One region of the Paenibacillus sp. J31P190 genome, then DNA from elsewhere that is predicted to be linked to it. Evidence: predicted binding sites of a transcription regulator. Region 1 holds the regulator's gene; each other region holds the start of a gene.
The links. The regulator Rex, encoded in region 1, represses fermentation and respiration genes when NADH is low (regulators of the CRP and FNR family bind a similar motif). The targets are predictions, from matches to a motif close to TTGTGAAATATTTCACAA.

Region 1 (3,281 bases):
AATGAAGTGAAGGACATGCAGGAAGTTTTTGGGGTCCAAGGTTTAGTCACTGATTTGAATGGCACGGTAAAGGAGCTGTATAACCATCGAGATGCCCTGCACTTTTTTATGAAAATGGCTGATGAGGGTTATGTGTATTGGATGGAAGCGGGTACCTATGCTAAATCGAAGTCACTGCAGCTCGTATCGGTGCCTACGGATGTAAGTGGCTTGCTGCAGCAGCATTTCTTTGAGACCAAAGACAGTATTATCCTGACCTCCGCGACGTTGTCTGTTAATAAATCTTTTCAATATTCAGCGGATCAATTAGGGTTAGTCATCCCTGAGGATGAAGAATCGGGCAAGCTGAAAACTGTTCAATTGCCATCTCCTTTTAATTATAGAGAACAGGCTCTCGTCGTCATTCCTCGGAACTTCCCAACAATCAAAGGTGCTGGTGATCCTGTTTTTATCAACGCACTTATTGAGTCGCTTAGCGATGTTGCGCGAATTACCAAAGGACGAATGTTGATTTTGTGCACTTCGAATCGTATGCTTAAGCAAATTTATGCCGGCATGAAGGATCTCTTGAAGCCACATGGGATCACCGTGCTCGGGCAGGGGGTAGACAGCGGTAATCGGAGTAAACTGACCCGGATGTTCCAAGATAACAAAATGTGCGTCCTACTGGGCACCAGCTCGTTCTGGGAGGGTGTCGATATTCCAGGAGATGCGCTAAGCTGTCTTGCTATTATAAGATTGCCGTTTCAACCGCCAAATCACCCTCTTGTTGAGGCTAAATGTGAAAATATTAAGAAGCGCAACGAAAATCCATTTATGAAATTTTCTGTGCCGCAGGCGGTCATTCGATTTAAGCAGGGCTTTGGCCGACTTGTTAGACGTGCAACCGATAAAGGCATCGTTATCATCTATGATACTCGTGTCATTGATACGTATTATGGCAAGCACTTCCTTTATTCATTGCCTGGTCCGAAGATTGAACATATGACGACCGAGCAAATGTTACCTAGGATTGAAGAGTGGATGGGGGAGGCATAGAGTTGAAAACACAAAAAATATCGGAAGCCGTCGTTCGAAGGCTGCCCATTTATTTACGCTTTCTGAATGAACTTGCAATGAAAAATGTATCGACGGTATCTTCGCAGGATTTGGGTCAAAAGCTCGATCTGAATCCGGCACAGATTCGTAAGGATTTGGCTTATTTCGGGGAATTTGGCAAAAAGGGAATTGGCTACGACATTGCTTACTTGATCGAGAAGATTAGACAGATCCTGAAGTTGGATCGACATATTCAAGTTGCTCTTGTTGGAGCGGGTAACCTAGGCCGTGCTTTATGCAATTATAATACTTACTTACGAAATGATATGAAGATTGTCGCTGTTTTTGATGCAATGCCAAGTAAGGCAGGGGAGTCGATTAACAATCTAATCGTTCAACCGATGCATGAGATGAAGAAGGTTTTATCCGAATTAGGCGTTCGTATCGGCATCATTACCGTTCCTGCGAACGAAGCTCAAAATGTAGCCAATCAATTCGTGGACTGCGGGATCGAAGCGATATTGAATTTTGCTCCGGTCATCATTAAAGTTCCTCCTGAGGTGCGTGTGCATCATGCGGATTTTACAACAGAATTGCAAAGTTTAGCTTATTATTTGGATTAGAAAAAGGCACGACCCAATTTACCTTGGGTCGTGCCTTTATTTTAGAAAATCAATCTGAACAATACGAAGTAGATCGAGAATGCGAGCGCGATGCTGATTGGAATTGTAATAACCCAAGTGATTAACATGCGGCCAACCGTGCCCCATTGAACTTCATGGAAACGCATGACACTGCCTGTCCCGATAATCGCGGAGGAAATAACATGCGTTGTGGACAATGGTTTACCCAAATGGGTAGAGAATTGAATAACGAGTGATGACGTCAAATCTGAGGCAAAGCCATTGATCGGCTCGATTTTAACAATCTTACCAGAAACGGTTTTAATAATTCGCCATCCACCGATGGATGTTCCAAGTCCCATGGCCAAAGCGGCAGCAATTTTCACCCACAGCGGCACTTCCAAGTCTGTTTGAACACCAGCTGCGACTAAACCAAACACGATAATGCCCATTGCTTTTTGTGCGTCGTTTCCACCATGGGAGTATGAAAGCAATCCCGCGGATAAAATTTGCAAGGTACGGAATACGCGATTTAGCTTCGATCTGGATGTATTCCCAGACCATAGAATGATGTACTTAATCAAGATCATAATTAAGTAACCTAGTCCGAAAGCAATAATGGGCGATAAAACCAAAATGATAATAATTTGAGTAAAACCACTCCAATTTACCGCATGAACCCCAGCGCCAGCGATAACAGCTCCAGCTAGAGAACCAAGGAGTGTATGCGAAGAAGAGGAAGGAATCGCCAGATACCAAGTCAACAGATTCCAAATGATAGCCGCAAGTAACGCAGCGATGACGATTTCAACGCCGTTTTCAATTTTGGCAGGATTGGCTATGCTTCCTCCAACGGTTTTGGCTACCTTAGAGGAAACCATGGCTCCGACGAAATTGAGTGTGGCTGCCATGGCGATGGCTACACGTGGACTTAAGGCACGTGTGGAGATCGAAGTTGCAATCGCATTAGCCGTATCGTGAAATCCATTAATAAAATCAAAAAGTAAGGCAAGTACAACGATAACGATTAAATAAGTTAACATGATTTCCTCCTAAGAGTTTTCCATTTGGAAAACTTTCTTCGTAGACATAGGACACGAGTGTGCCTTATGAATAGCGAAGTACAACGCTATCAAGGATATTGGCTACATCTTCACAAGCATCCGTTGTTTCTTCCAAACGCTCATAGATTTCTTTTAGTTTAAAATCTTCGTACGGGTCTTTACGTGTGATGAAAATTTGCCGAATCCCTTCACGCATCAAACGGTCTCCGTCATTCTCGAGGGAATTAATAGCAACCGTATGCTCGGGAATTTGCATATATTTTTTCTTAGCCAGAAGCTTGAAAGCATCCAGCATATGCTGGCAAGAGTCTACTATGACAGCCGAAAACTCTTTCATATAAGAATCTGTATGGGATACAGCAAGATAGTCGAAACGAGCAATTGTAGCTTCAATACCATCTGTTACATCATCAACTTTGGAGGCTAGAACCATAATGTCTTCACGATCAATCGGTGTAATAAATACTTTGTTTAAACCTTTAAAAATTTCGTGAGTAATGGAATCGCCTGCATGCTCTAAATCATTGATGGCTTTTACATACTCAATCGGCGGTTT
Region 2 (3,281 bases), on a different contig from region 1:
TTGCAAGCGAATGAATCTGATGTTGTCGGGTTCGGTGAGGTCTATCGGAGTAAAATAAGAGACTCAAAGCTAACGAAAGCAAAGTGGCACCCCATGTTCAGAGAAGCAAAAATCAACGTTCGCGTAAATTTCACATTGAGACATACCGGTGCTATTGAGTGAAAATGAAAGATCATAATGCAAAAAGCTGCCATTGGCTTAATCCAGGGCAGCTTTTACTTTGTCAGTAGATAAGAAAGTATAAGTTTTAACCCAGAAGGACGACGGAGTCGTTTATCCTTGGTCCACCAGTGTTTCCCCGTGTTTCAGCAGTTTAAGACGGCTTGAGTCGAGCTCCCTTCTCCGCCAATCGGCCAATAACCGGTCAAGTGCTTCCTGCGGCGTATCATCGGCTAGCCGGAAAGCGCCATAATGCATCGGGATGAACGTTTCGGCTCCAACATCGAGGAATGCCTGAATCGCCTCCTCTGGCGAAACGTGCTGCATACCCATAAACCACTCCGGCTCGTATGCGCCGATCGGCATGAGAGCATAGCGAATACCCGGAAATCTCGCTCCGATGTCGCGGAAGCCTTGGAAATATCCGCTGTCTCCGGCAAAATAAATCGCATCGTTCTTCTCCGCGCCATCCTCTAATAACTCTGCTGAGTGATTGATCACCCAGCCTCCCCAAAGCGACTTGTTCGTATCCGTCAGCGTACGCCGAGTCCAATGCTGTGCTGGAACGAAATGAAACTCCAGCGGCCCGACCGTCGTCTTCCCCCACCAAGGCAGCTCGTGGACTGTACTCAGCCCAAGCCGCCTTATCTTCACGCCAAGTCCTTCAGGCACTAGGGCAACAGGCGAGCCTTTCAGCTTGCGCAATGAACCGACGTGCAGGTGATCGTAATGCGAATGAGACAGCAAGACGATATCAACCGGCGGTATTTCATCGAGTGCAAGCCCTGGGGCCTCGAGCCTGCGGGCAAAGCCCATTCGGTTCGCCCATACCGGATCTGTAACGATCGTCAAGCCTGCTATCTGCAGCAGGAAAGTCGAGTGTCCAATCCAGGTGATCGTTGTTTCACCGCGGTTATGCAACAGGAGCTCCTGCTGCTTATGCTCCGCTTGGCCGATGCGTAAGGTGAGATCCTTGACTTTCCCTTTCCGTTCTTGCTGCCATCGGCGAATTTCCTTCCATGTTTTCACCTTCGCAGTTGGATCCGCATTGCTATAACGTTTGCGTGCCATAAATCGCTGCTCCCCTCATAAAGCCGCCATAAGTCCTTTGAAATCATATCTCCATACCTATTAAGATGTGGAATCTTATCACTTTTGTCAACTTTTAGTTGGTGTGATCTATTTCACATACCGGAAAGTTTTTTCAAAATATAATGAAGACAGAAAAGAAAAAAAGGAGATGGTTCAAATGATGAAATGGTTAAGGGGAAATCGTTACGCGGCGATGATATTGACGATTATTCGTTTGTATGTGGGTTGGCAGTGGATGACAGCCGGATGGCATAAAATCGCCGGAGCAAAGCCATTTGACGCAGCGGGTTATTTGAAAGGTGCAATTGCGAAGCCAGTCCTTGAATCGGGAACTACGGATATGGTTTACGCGAATTACGTGGCTTTCTTGAAAAGCTTTGCCCTCCCCAATGTGGGCGTCTTCAATACGCTAGTTCCTTGGGGGGAATTGTTAGTTGGTTTGGGTCTGATTCTTGGCGCACTGACGACTGCAGCGATATTCTTTGGGTTATTAATGAACTTTATGTATATGTTCGCCGGAACGGTTAGCAGCAACCCATGGTTAATCCTTCTTGGATTCTTTATCATCGCCGCAGGCGCTAACGCAGGCAAGTTCGACGTTGACCATCTGATCCTTCCGTATCTTCACAAATGGTTTGATAAAATGATCGATAGACTCCATTTGAAGCCAAAATATAAATAAGTGTGCACAATGGAGCGGGTAATTTTCAAAGGACGTTCATATATGCCAAAAGAACCTACTCTTTGACTCAGTTCGCTGAAGAAGAGTAGGTGTTTTTTTCTCACAATAATACGGATAGAGGGAGTGTGATGGTGATGCTTACAGGCGTCATTTTGGCTGGTGGAGCAAACCGTCGAATGAATGGGAAACTGAAAGCATTACTTCCATTTGGTGGACAGCCTCTCATTGTTCGCCAAGTGGATCGGATGAAGATATTGTGTGATGAAATCATTGTTGTAACCAACGATCCCAAGTCGTTTCTGCCTATTCTGGATCGTTCGGTACGGATCATTACGGATTTTCACACCGGCAATGGACCGCTTGGGGGCATGCATGCCGGATTGTCGTTAGCTAAGCATTCATCGGTCTGGGTTGTTGGTTGTGATATGCCTTTTATTTCTTATAAAGCTGCCGAACTTTTGTGGAACAGAAAACGGGAAGGCATTGAGGCTGTAGTTCCTCTTGTATCGGGTAAATTAGTTCCCCTGCATGGGATTTATGATCGAGAATGCAAGACTAAGATTCTTCCTCTGCTGGGTAAAGGTGAAACTCGGGTTTCAGCTTTACTGGAACATATTTTCTGGAGTGAGTTAGGGGACGAATATTTGCAGAAGAATGGCGTCGATCTGAAATTCATTTCGAGCATCAAGACCATGGAAGATTATGAAGCTTTCCAACACACCGTGAAGACGGGGATGTAAGGAATTGTTCCATTTTTGACCATTTAGGATTTCTCATATACGGAATGTGACATAAATCATAGTGGCCTCTGAAGAATGCTCCTAGAATGAGGATAGCTGGAATTTAACATGGAGGTGGGTCTGAAATGAGTATTAGAAAGTTAAGTAATGAGCAGCCCGAACAAATGAGAATAAACAAGGCGGAACAAGAGCCAGTATTGAAAGGCACATTTGCCTCGGTCATGCTGCTCGGAGCTTTTCTAGCCATAACTTGGGTCGCTGTATTTCTATTATTTCTGTACAGACAGTAGCACATTTCACGATTAGAAAAGGATGGTTTAAACCATGCATATTCATAAACTGGAGAAAATTTGGCTAGCAATTGGCATCAGCATGCTGTTCGTGTTCCTTGGCGTTTTGGGTGTTTCTGCGTTTGCCATGGGGGTGAAACCGCCAAGTGAGCATCATCATCGGATTGATCCTGCGAAAGTAGCAGAGACAGCACCTTTTGACAAACTAGGATTGTATAAGACCGGAGAAAAAGAATACGAAGCGGTAATGACCGCTTTTACATTCGGATATGCCCCAGACAAAATGGAAGTTCCTGTTGGTGCAACGATCAAATTTGT
Region 3 (3,281 bases), on a different contig from region 1:
TGTATGTCAGGGAAAACCCTGATTTCACAATCAGGAAATTATGCGAATTCACCTGTAAATTACCTCATAAGTCATCAGGAAAGATAGGGATTAACTTGTGATTTATCTCACACTGAAATAGGGACTTTTCCCTCCAAAGATCAGCAGAACTCCCGATAAACAAAACCATCTGAACCCGCTAAGATAGAGATAACAAAGAAACCTTGAGGAGTTGGTACAGATGGCTGATAACGGTATTCTAGCTTTTTTTTCTGAAGAAAATTTCCATAAATTACAAAGCATTATGTATGTGAAACATGCGGAGAAAGGTGATTATCTATTCTGGGAAGGCGATATCGCGGATAAATTGTACTACGTAATAAAAGGCGGGGTGCGCATCACCAAGCTGTCGGAAACAGGCAAGAGCTTTATCATATCGCTGCATCAGGCAGGTGATTTATTCGGTCAGATCGATCCCTTTCAGAACTCTGTACAAAGCTATAGTGCGGAAGTAACTGCAGATTGTGAGATTGGGGTCATTCAACGAAAAGACCTCGAAGTATTGCTTTGGCAGCATGGGGACTTGGCCATCGAGTTTATGAAATGGATGGGGCTTATGCACCGCATGACCGAAACGAAGTTCCGTGATTTGATGATGTACGGAAAACCAGGTGCACTCTGTTCGTTACTTATCAGACTCAGTAATTCATATGGCGTTCCAAACGGTGAGCATACGCTGATCAATTACAAGATCAATCATACAGAAATGGCCGATATGATTGGAGCTACACGGGAAAGTGTCAATCGGATGTTGAGTGATATGAAGAAGGAAGATGCGCTTGAAATTCACAATGGCCATATCGTGATTAAGGATTTAACCTATCTCCGCGATGTTTGCCACTGCGAAAACTGCCCCAAAGAGATTTGCCGCATGTAGCATTCCGATTAAAATGGTCCAATTAACTAAGAGAAGAAGCTAAGAGAAGAAGGATTCAAGGTCCGTTAGCACTTTCTCCGTCAAAGGAATTACGAGCTGTTCTTCCATCGTAAAGTGATCATTTAAGATTAAACAGGCCTGTATGAGATGCGACGCTGCCTCAATCAGCTGTTTTTTGATGACAATTGGCGTTAAATCAATGATGGTTTCATGGAAGGTCTGAATAAATGAAATCGCCAGCTGGTGATCCTTTTCAAGCACCCAAAAAGAGGGAGTTATCGATGGAGCTGATTGTCGGTTGAAGTAATCAAGCAGAAAGGGAAACAACTCCTGATCCTCCCACTCCGCATGGCGTTCCAATGCCTCCACAAAATGAGCGGTTTGCTGCCTTAGTTGACGTAAGACCTGAACCCCCTCAGCAGGATCATCCAGCAGGCTCACTTCCTTAGCGCTATGCTCGAGAGCCTTTAACTGCTGTCTTAATTGGTTATGCTCTTCCTTCAGACGATCCGTGGCAAAATCAAGTTCATCTGGGTTGGATGAGGCTATCCCCAACATGCAGGTTATTGAAAGTGGTGCCATCTTCATCCCTCCAACATTCGTCGTTTGCTTCTATCTCTAGTATAAATTCTTTGCCGATTATCGCTGTGAGAAACATCACATCTGCGTTTTCAAGATTCTGTTATATTTTTCGCAAGTGCTTATTGGAAGCATTCATCGCAGAAAAAGCAGAATGGGGACTGACGAAGATGAAGAAATTTAAATGGAGTATAGTCAAGAAAATGGTCCTTGGCATCACGTTAGTATCCACCGTAACCTATGGGACCAGTGCTTTTTTTATTTTCACCCTGCAAGGTTTATTTAAAGATTACATGCCGGATTGGCTGTTCATCTGGATCACCCTTTCTTTGGGTATTTTCTGGACAGGATTTCTGGGATGGATTGCGGCAAAATGGTTCATTAAACCCCTACTGCAGCTTACAGACGCAGCTAACGAGGCCTCTGCAGGAAATTTGCAAATTACTATCACTCCAAGTAAATCGGATGATGAATTAAGAGCACTCAGCCTTTCTTTCTCGATGATGATCGGAAATTTAAGAGAAATCATTGATGGAATTTCAGTCAACTTCATAGGAACCGATATGCATGTGGATGAATTGAGATCAGCGATTGGACATGCTGCAGCTCATGTGGAATTGATAACAACGACGATTGAAGACATATCCCATGGTGCTGAACAGCAATCGAAATCCTCCGAAGCCATGTTCCTGTCCGTCGAACAAATCATGAGAACCACCGATGATATCAATAAAGAAGCCCATGAGGCCCGGCATTTAACGACGCAAATGATTATTACCATTAAGGATAGTGCAAGAGTGATTCAGTCGTTAGTTAATGGGATGCAAAGTCTTGCGATTTCCAATCAAGAATCCATCCATACTGTTCGACGTTTGGAAAGCAATGCGAAGCAAATCAGCGAGATTTCGAGCGTTGTGGGTGAATTCGCCAACCAAACCCATTTATTAGCCTTGAATGCTTCCATTGAGGCTGCGAGAGCCGGTGAACACGGCAAAGGCTTTGCCGTTGTGGCGGGTGAAGTGAAGAAACTCGCCGAGCAAAGTTCGCAGGCCGTTCATGACATTAATCAGCTTATCGACCAAATTCAGTCTGAGGTCAAGAATGTCGTCTTCAAAATTGCCCAGCAATTCGAAATGGTCAATAAAGAAGCCGCGAATGGGGAGTCAACCGCTTCAGCGCTTCAAAGTATCGTTGGTGAAGCAAATCAGGTCGATCAACTCGTGGATCATATTGCATCCATGGTCTCCAGCCAAGCGGATCAAGTACAGCTCACCTTACATGAAGCTCGAGATGTCACCGACATTGCCTCCAAAATCTCTTTGGGCGCAAAGGGCGTATTCGCTTCAACACAGGAACAGACGGCCGTGATGGAGGAAATCGCTGCATCCTCCGATGTACTGAGAGATCAATCCGCAAGTTTAAAGAAACAAATTGAAATCTTTAAAGTGAGATAAATCGACCTCTGTTCTTGGATGAAAATAGCCTTCCTACATGCACTGCTTTAGCATGTAGGAAGGCTTTTACGTTTGATCAACCTTTGGTAATCATGTAATTACCGATTATGTCATCCTTAGTTGAGAGTGGCGGTGGCTGAAATGCAAGGTATAATGCTACCTATCCAAAAATGGGCTCATCACAGAAGAAGACTTCGATCCCTTCGGGAGGCAGCGGTCGGCTTAACCAATAGCCTTGGATAGAATCACAATGGAGGTCCTTGAGAAAAGCCAGTTGATCTTCCGTTTCCACGCCCTCGGCAATCACTCGGAGCCCCAAACCGTGGGCCATA

Region 2: a site for Rex is predicted at 1,332-1,349, ahead of AC58U0_RS02905 (DoxX family membrane protein). Genes of this name have one in related genera too.
Region 3: a site for Rex is predicted at 1,562-1,579, ahead of AC58U0_RS02865 (hemerythrin domain-containing protein). Genes of this name have one in related genera too.

What each region holds. Positions count from the first base shown of each region.
Region 1 covers NZ_JCAUAS010000002.1:492,913-496,193, reverse strand. Annotated here, with positions in the region: gene dinG (ATP-dependent DNA helicase DinG) at 1-1,038, shown strand, start outside; gene AC58U0_RS05695 (redox-sensing transcriptional repressor Rex) at 1,041-1,661, shown strand; gene AC58U0_RS05690 (inorganic phosphate transporter) at 1,703-2,704, opposite strand; gene AC58U0_RS05685 (DUF47 domain-containing protein) at 2,769-3,281, opposite strand, start outside.
Region 2 covers NZ_JCAUAS010000001.1:688,652-691,932, reverse strand. Annotated here, with positions in the region: gene AC58U0_RS02915 (Ger(x)C family spore germination protein) at 1-162, shown strand, start outside; gene AC58U0_RS02910 (MBL fold metallo-hydrolase) at 274-1,230, opposite strand; gene AC58U0_RS02905 (DoxX family membrane protein) at 1,409-1,933, shown strand; gene mobA (molybdenum cofactor guanylyltransferase) at 2,062-2,673, shown strand; gene AC58U0_RS02895 (cytochrome c oxidase subunit 2A) at 2,799-2,963, shown strand; gene AC58U0_RS02890 (cytochrome c oxidase subunit II) at 2,998-3,281, shown strand, end outside.
Region 3 covers NZ_JCAUAS010000001.1:681,163-684,443, forward strand. Annotated here, with positions in the region: gene AC58U0_RS02860 (Crp/Fnr family transcriptional regulator) at 221-916, shown strand; gene AC58U0_RS02865 (hemerythrin domain-containing protein) at 956-1,498, opposite strand; gene AC58U0_RS02870 (methyl-accepting chemotaxis protein) at 1,666-2,949, shown strand; gene AC58U0_RS02875 (putative bifunctional diguanylate cyclase/phosphodiesterase) at 3,110-3,281, opposite strand, start outside.